One region of the Streptomyces fractus genome, then DNA from elsewhere that is predicted to be linked to it. Evidence: riboswitches for the same ligand, from Rfam matches in the RefSeq annotation. Region 1 holds a riboswitch; each other region holds the start of a gene.

Region 1 (2,256 bases):
GGTGCGATCGTCGCCGTGCACCTGCGCTTCACGGAGCACCTTGACTCCGTGTTCGTCACCGAGATAGTCACCGTGGCCACGGTCTGCCTCCTGGCCTGTCTGCTCAACAGGATCGTGTGCCGAAGTCACGAACAGCTGGCCTCCGCCCGTGAGATCGCGCAGGCCGCGCAGCTGGCGGTGCTGCCCGAGCCGGCCCGGCGGCTCGGCGGCTTCGTGATCGCGGCGCGCTACGAGGCGGCGCAGGCCGACGCGTTCATCGGCGGCGATCTCTACGCGGTCCAGGACACCCCGCACGGCATCCGGATCATCGTCGGTGACGTGCGCGGCAAGGGGATGGGCGCGGTCGCCGCGGTCGCCGTCGTCATCGGCGCGTTCCGGGAGGCCGCCGAGCAGGAGGGCTCCCTGGAGGCGGTCGCCCAGCGCCTGGAGCGGGCCCTGGCCCGCGAGGGCACCCGGCGCAGCGGCATCGACGACTTCGAGGGCTTCACCACCGCGGTGCTCGCCGAGATCCCGCACGGCGTCGAGCTCGTCCGCGTCCTCAACCGCGGCCACCCCAGCCCGCTGCTGCTGCTCGGCGACGGCACCGTACGCGCACTCGAACCGTGCCAGGCGGCGCTGCCGCTCGGGATGAGCGAACTCGGCAGCTGGCCCGACCGTGCCGTCGAGGCGGCGTTCCCGTCCGCGGCCACGCTGCTGCTCTACACCGACGGGCTCTCCGAGGCGCGCGATCCGAGCGGCCGCTTCTACGATCCGGCGGCCCGGCTCTCCGGGCGCCTCTTCCCCGGGCCCGAGGAACTCCTCGCGTCCCTCGCCGCGGAGGTGCGCGCGCACACCGGCGACGGGACGAAGGACGACATGGCGCTGCTCGCCGTGCGACGCGGCTGAGTTCCTTGATCATTGTTACCAGAGGTAGCCGAACGGCGTCGCTCCGCATAACAATTGACGCACCATCAGTTGCTGGGATGTTTGCGAGCCGCGATCAACTCGCCCGGTTCCGCCCCTTCATGACCCGATAAGTCCTGGCCAGAGTCGTGAACGATCAGTGGGAAGCGCTTGGAATTACTGTCTGCTGTCTATTAACGTTCGATAACGCAGCGCGGTCGTCCCAGCCGTCACAAGAGACGGCTCCGTGCGCACACGCTTAATCCCGCAAGGGAACCGGGGAACCATCAACTTGGGGTGAATCGGACGCTCTTCCTGTCTCGGGAGGCGCCCGTAGGAGACCTTCCTGCTCCGAACCCGTCAGCTAACCCGGTAGGCGAGAAGGAAGGAAAGGAGAGCGCCCCCGTGGCGTCGAACCGGCCTGCCCCCGACTTCTTCTACGGCCCCGATGACGACTTCGGCGTCGAGCAGGAGTCCTGGGAGGAGTGGAATCCCACCGAGGAGTCCGTCGCTCCCCTTCGCGGCAAGCATCGCGTGGCCCGCCGCCGCGGTGGTTTCGCTCGTAGCTCCACTGTTCTCGGCGTCGGCGTGGTCGCCGCCGTCGGTGCGGGCGGCATCGCCACCGCACAGGGCGGCAAGCCGCCGGTCCACATCTCCATGCCCGACCTGTCCGCGGTCAAGGACTCGCTGCCCGAGGCCAAGTCGCTGCCGGGCGTGGGCTCGCTCATATCCCACGGTTCGGACTCCGGTTCCGACTCCGACGCCACGGCCTCCCCGCTGAGCGGCGCCGGTGTCACCCAGGCCGATGCCGCCGACGGGCAGACCGGCGCCGGCGAGGCGCTGCGGGCCCGCATCATGCAGCAGGCCGAGACGCAGCAGGACGCGGCCGACGCCTCGGCGAAGCAGGCGGCGGAGGAGGCGGCCGCGAAGCAGGCGGCAGCCGAGGCCGCCGCCAAGCGGGACGAGGCCGATGCCAAGGCCGCCGCCGAGAAGAAGAAGGCCGAGGCGGAGGCCCGCCGCAAGGCCGAGGCCGAGCGCCTCGCCAAGCTGGCCGCCAGCTTCAAGCTCCCGGTCGCCTCGTACACGATCACCGGCACCTTCGGTCAGCCCGGCTCCATGTGGTCCTCCGGGTACCACACGGGCCTCGACTTCGCCGCCCCCACGGGCACGCCGATCCGCGCCATCCACTCCGGCACGGTCACGGAGGCCGGCTGGGCGGGCGCGTACGGCTACCGCACGGTGCTCACCCTCGACGACGGCACGGAGCTGTGGTTCTGCCACCAGTCCTCGCTCAACGTCAGCGCGGGCCAGAAGGTCTCCACCGGCGACGTCATCGGCCGCGTGGGCGCCACGGGCAATGTGACCGGGCCGCAC
Region 2 (2,256 bases), 1.7 Mb from region 1:
ATGCTCGCCATCAGCGGCTCGGTGGACACTCCGAACACCGGGCCCGCGCTCGACGACCTGTGGAAGGTCCTGCGCACGCTGGCGGCCGAGGGGCTCACGGATGCCGAACGGGACACCGCCGTACAGAACTTGGTGGGCGTGGCCCCGCTGAAGTTCGAGACCGCAGCGGCCGTCGCGAGCACCCTGGCCGACCAGGTCGAGCAGCACCTGCCGGACGACTTCCAGGCGCAGGTGTACCGGCAACTGGCCGCCACGGGCACCGTGGAGGCCACGGCCGCTGTTGTGAGCGCGTTCCCGGCGGACCGTCTGGTGACGATCCTGGTGGGTGACGCCGCGCAGATCGAGGAGCCGGTCAAGGCGCTCGGCATCGGCGAAGTCACGGTCGTCGCGGGCTGAGTTCGGCTCCCCAGGCACGCCACGAAGCCCCGGCGCCGGCATCGGCGGCCGGGGCTTCGTGGCGTCCGTCACGATCACCTTCAATCGCCACACGTTCGCAAATGTCCGAATTGGCGTAGAGGTTGCCTGTCTGCCCTGTGGCGTGCACTACAAAAGCCGGGTTCTGTTTGTTGATTCAAAGACGCCCCGCTTAGCGTTCCCTCCGGCTGTCCGCCAGACGTACGTCGCGCCCGCGACACCGGACAGTCATCGCCGAGTCCCCATGGTGTGAGCCAGGGGAGCCGGGGACCCACCGAAGTCCCTGGGGTGAATCGGGCGCTCTTCCCATCAGGGGAGGGGGCCTGTAGGAGACCTTCCTGCTCCGAACCCGTCAGCTAACCCGGTAGGCGAGAAGGAAGGAAAGGACCAGCCACTTCATGGGGTTCACCCGTGCCACCGGGAAGCACCGCCGTCCCAGCCGCCTGACGCGTACCACCGCTCAGGTCGCGGGCGTCGCCGCGATCACCACGACGGGCGTGGTGGGTGGCCTCGCCGCCCCCGCCCTCGCCGCCGACACCGCGACGGTCCCGCACGACGGCCTCACGCAGGCCGTCGCCATCGGCGACTCCCTCGCCGAGCAGATCGACGCGCAGGCCACCGCGCAGCACAAGGCCGCCGCCAAGGCGAAGGCCGAGGCGGAGGCCAAGAAGAAGGCCGAGGAGGCCAAGCGCAAGGCCGAGGCGGAGGCCAAGAAGCGGGCCGCCGAGAAGGCCGAGAAGGAGCGCGAGGCCAAGAAGCGCGCCGCCCGCGAGGCGGAGCGCAAGCGCCTGAACAGCTTCGTGTCGCCGATCTCCGGCTCGTACGTCTCCACCGCCTACAAGGCCGGCAGTGGACTGTGGTCCTCCGGCAGCCACACCGGCATCGACTTCCACGCCTCCAGCGGCACCTCGGTGCACGCGGTCGGCATGGGCACCGTCGTCGAGGCCGGCTGGGGCGGCGCGTACGGCAACAACGTCGTGATCAAGATGAAGGACGGTACGTACACCCAGTACGGTCACATGTCCTCGATCGGCGTCTCGGTCGGCCAGGACGTCACCCCCGGCCAGCAGATCGGCCTCTCCGGAGCCACTGGCAACGTGACGGGCCCGCACCTCCACTTCGAGGCCCGCACCACCCCCGACTACGGCTCGGACATCGACCCCGTCGCGTACCTGCGCCAGCACGGTGTGAACGTCTGACCCACCAGTCACACCTTCCCCGAAAGCCCCGGCTCCCCGAGCCGGGGCTTTCGCGTGCGCGGGTCTGCACTGTCCAAAAAATATCCCCGGATTCCGTCCCCTCGTCGGAAATTCAACTCCGGTGGAATAGAGTCTCCGGGTAAACGTTCCGGCCGCGTGTCATTCGCGCTTGACCGGGCGTCAATCGGCCGCGTATCGCGGGCATTGAGGCGGAGGTCGAGTCATGCGCATTCCCGCGCAGTCGGTATGCACAGCGATCCGCGACGACATCGTCGCCGGCGTCTACGAGCGCGGCGCCAGACTCACCGAGGAACTCCTCGCGCGTCGCTACGGCGTCTCTCGCGTGCCCGTCCGTGAGGCGCTGCGCACCCTGGAGGCGGAGGGGTTCGTCGTCACGCGCAGGCACGCGGGCGCGTGCGTGGCCGAACCCACCGAGCGGGAGGCGGCCGACCTCCTGGAGATCCGCATGCTGCTCGAACCCATGGGCGCCCACCGCGCCGCGCAGCGCCGCACCGAGGCCCACCTCAAGGTCCTTCGCGGCCTGGTCAGGCTGGGGCAGGAGCGCTCCCGGCGAGGTCAGAGCGAGGATCTGCGCTCCCTCGGCAGCTGGTTCCACGAGACGCTCGCCCAGGCCTCCGGCAGC
Region 3 (2,256 bases), 930 kb from region 1:
GCTACTACGGCGGACTCCAGTTCACGCAGGAGAGATGGGAGCAGTACGGGGGGCTCCAGTACGCCCCGCGTGCCGACCAGGCCAGCCGCTCGCAGCAGATAGCCGTCGCCGAGAAGGTCCTCGACGACAAGGGTGTGAGTGCCTGGCCGATGTGCTCGCTCACGGCGGACCTCACCAAGGACGACGACTCGGCGGACGTCGATCCGGGCGTGTCCGCGTCACCCCAGCCGTCCGGGTCGACCGAGTCGGATGGGTCGTCCGAGTCGGCCGAGTCGCCCGAGCCGTCCAACTCGCCCAGCACCGATGCCGACGACAAGTCGGACGACGGTGCCGACAAGGGCACCGACGAGGCGGATTCGGGAGACAAGGGTCACGATGGATCCGCGGCCGCCGACGCGTCGGACGGCCCCTCGGCGGACGAGTCGGGCGATACCTCCGGTAACAAGGGTGAGGACGACCCGAGCCCCTCAAGTGACAAGTCCCACGCGCCTTCTGACGAAGCCGCCTCACCGTCCGCCTCACCGTCCGCCTCCCCCTCCGGCGAGGCCCCGGACACCGACACGTCGGGCCGCCACCGCGGGGGCCGCGCCGACGACGACCGTTCCGACTCCCGTACGGGAGAGGGACGTCACGCTTCGCGCGACGACAAGCGCGACGCGGAAGACACGTACAAGGTCCACGCCGGCGACAACCTCTGGGACATCGCGAAGACCCAGGACGTGCACGGCGGATGGGACGCGCTCTACGAGCGGAACAAGGAGACGGTCGGTACCGACCCAGACCTCATCCTTCCTGGTCAGAGCCTGGATCTTGGGGACGGAACGGACAAAAGGTAGCGGGGATTCGGGCCGGTTGAAGGGGCTTTGTCCGATGTAGAGCGAGTGAGACATGGGTCTCAAAGCCCCTGATCGACTTTGAAATCGGACGGATCGACCGCTTACGTTCGTGACCGCTCGCTTCAGCGGGCCCCGATGGACGTCACGCCGAATCCTGCCAACGTCCGTACGGGAACAGTCGACGCGTAAGCGCCGTAGGCAGGAGCGGGGGACCCAGGTAAGCGCCCTTCCGGGAGACCGGACGGGCTTGGGGTTAAGCAGCGCACAAGGATGCGTCTGCCGGGCACTCACTGGCCCGAACCCGACAGCTCACCTCGCAGGCGTCGGTGAGGAGACATCTCCATGCTGTTTTCCGGCAAGAACAAGCACCGCCGCCCGTCCAAGGCCATCCGCGTCGCCACGCTCGGCGGTGTCGCCGCTGCCGCCGTCGCCGTGCCGCTGATGGGCGCCACCTCCGCCTCCGCCGCGACCACGTCCGAGTGGGACCAGGTCGCGCAGTGCGAGTCCGGTGGCAACTGGTCCACGAACACCGGCAACGGTTTCTACGGCGGCCTCCAGTTCTCGTCCTCCACGTGGTCCGCCTACGGCGGCTCGCAGTACGCGTCCACCGCGGACCAGGCCTCCAAGGCCCAGCAGATAGCCGTCGGCGAGAAGGTCCTCGCCGCCCAGGGCAAGGGCGCCTGGCCGAACTGCGGCTCGGGCCTTTCCTCCGCCCCGAACGACAGCGGCTCCACCGCCGACTCGTCCTCGCAGCAGCAGGACAAGAGCACGCAGCAGGACACCCAGCAGCGTGCCAACCGCTCCGAGCAGCGCCAGCAGCCGCAGCAGGAGGCCCCGAAGCAGCAGGCCCCCAAGCAGCAGGCTCCGAAGAAGGACACCGTCACCACCCCGACCGGCAACAAGGTCGCCAAGGGTGACGGCGAGTACAAGGTGAAGTCCGGCGACACCCTCAGCAAGATCGCCGAGGCGCACGGCACCACCTGGCAGCAGGTGTTCGAGAAGAACAAGGACATCGTCAAGGACGCGAACCTGATCTACCCGGGTCAGCAGCTGCACCTCAGCTAAGCCGTCCGGTCCACCAGGACCGCCAGGTACGGGCTCGGCATCGGCGGACGCCGAGCCCCGCCGCACCCCGTCCCCACGGGCCGCTCACTTTTCGGCGACCTCCCTCCCGGCACGGCCGGGACGGAGGTCGCTGTTTTTGTTCCGTTAAGGAACATTTCGCTCAGGGCGTTGTCCACGAGACGGGCGTTCGGATGGCCGATGCCCGCGAGCCGGTTACGCTCAGGGGTGCGGGACCACGTATCCAAGCAGCTGCCCGCATAGCCTGCGTCACATCCCAGAAGGAGATGCTCGTGCCGTCCATCGACGTCGTCGTAGCCCGGGAAATCCTGGACTCCCGAGGCAACCCCACGGTCGA

What was found. Region 1 has a riboswitch for cyclic di-AMP ahead of ACP4E5_RS22260 (M23 family metallopeptidase). Riboswitches for the same ligand answer to the same signal wherever they lie in the genome.
Region 2: it holds a riboswitch for cyclic di-AMP, as region 1 does, so the genes downstream of both, ACP4E5_RS14170 (M23 family metallopeptidase) here and ACP4E5_RS22260 (M23 family metallopeptidase) in region 1, are expected to answer to the same signal.
Region 3: it holds a riboswitch for cyclic di-AMP, as region 1 does, so the genes downstream of both, ACP4E5_RS26585 (transglycosylase family protein) here and ACP4E5_RS22260 (M23 family metallopeptidase) in region 1, are expected to answer to the same signal.

The regions. Positions count from the first base shown of each region.
Region 1 is NZ_JBMYHI010000002.1:4,485,982-4,488,237, reverse strand. Features, by position in the region: gene ACP4E5_RS22265 (PP2C family protein-serine/threonine phosphatase) at 1-885, shown strand, start outside; cyclic di-AMP (ydaO/yuaA leader) riboswitch at 1,129-1,276, shown strand; gene ACP4E5_RS22260 (M23 family metallopeptidase) at 1,288-2,256, shown strand, end outside.
Region 2 is NZ_JBMYHI010000002.1:2,741,929-2,744,184, reverse strand. Features, by position in the region: gene ACP4E5_RS14175 (M16 family metallopeptidase) at 1-396, shown strand, start outside; cyclic di-AMP (ydaO/yuaA leader) riboswitch at 637-800, shown strand; gene ACP4E5_RS14170 (M23 family metallopeptidase) at 813-1,613, shown strand; gene ACP4E5_RS14165 (GntR family transcriptional regulator) at 1,837-2,256, shown strand, end outside.
Region 3 is NZ_JBMYHI010000002.1:5,420,622-5,422,877, forward strand. Features, by position in the region: gene ACP4E5_RS26580 (transglycosylase family protein) at 1-836, shown strand, start outside; cyclic di-AMP (ydaO/yuaA leader) riboswitch at 1,017-1,174, shown strand; gene ACP4E5_RS26585 (transglycosylase family protein) at 1,179-1,901, shown strand; gene eno (phosphopyruvate hydratase) at 2,192-2,256, shown strand, end outside.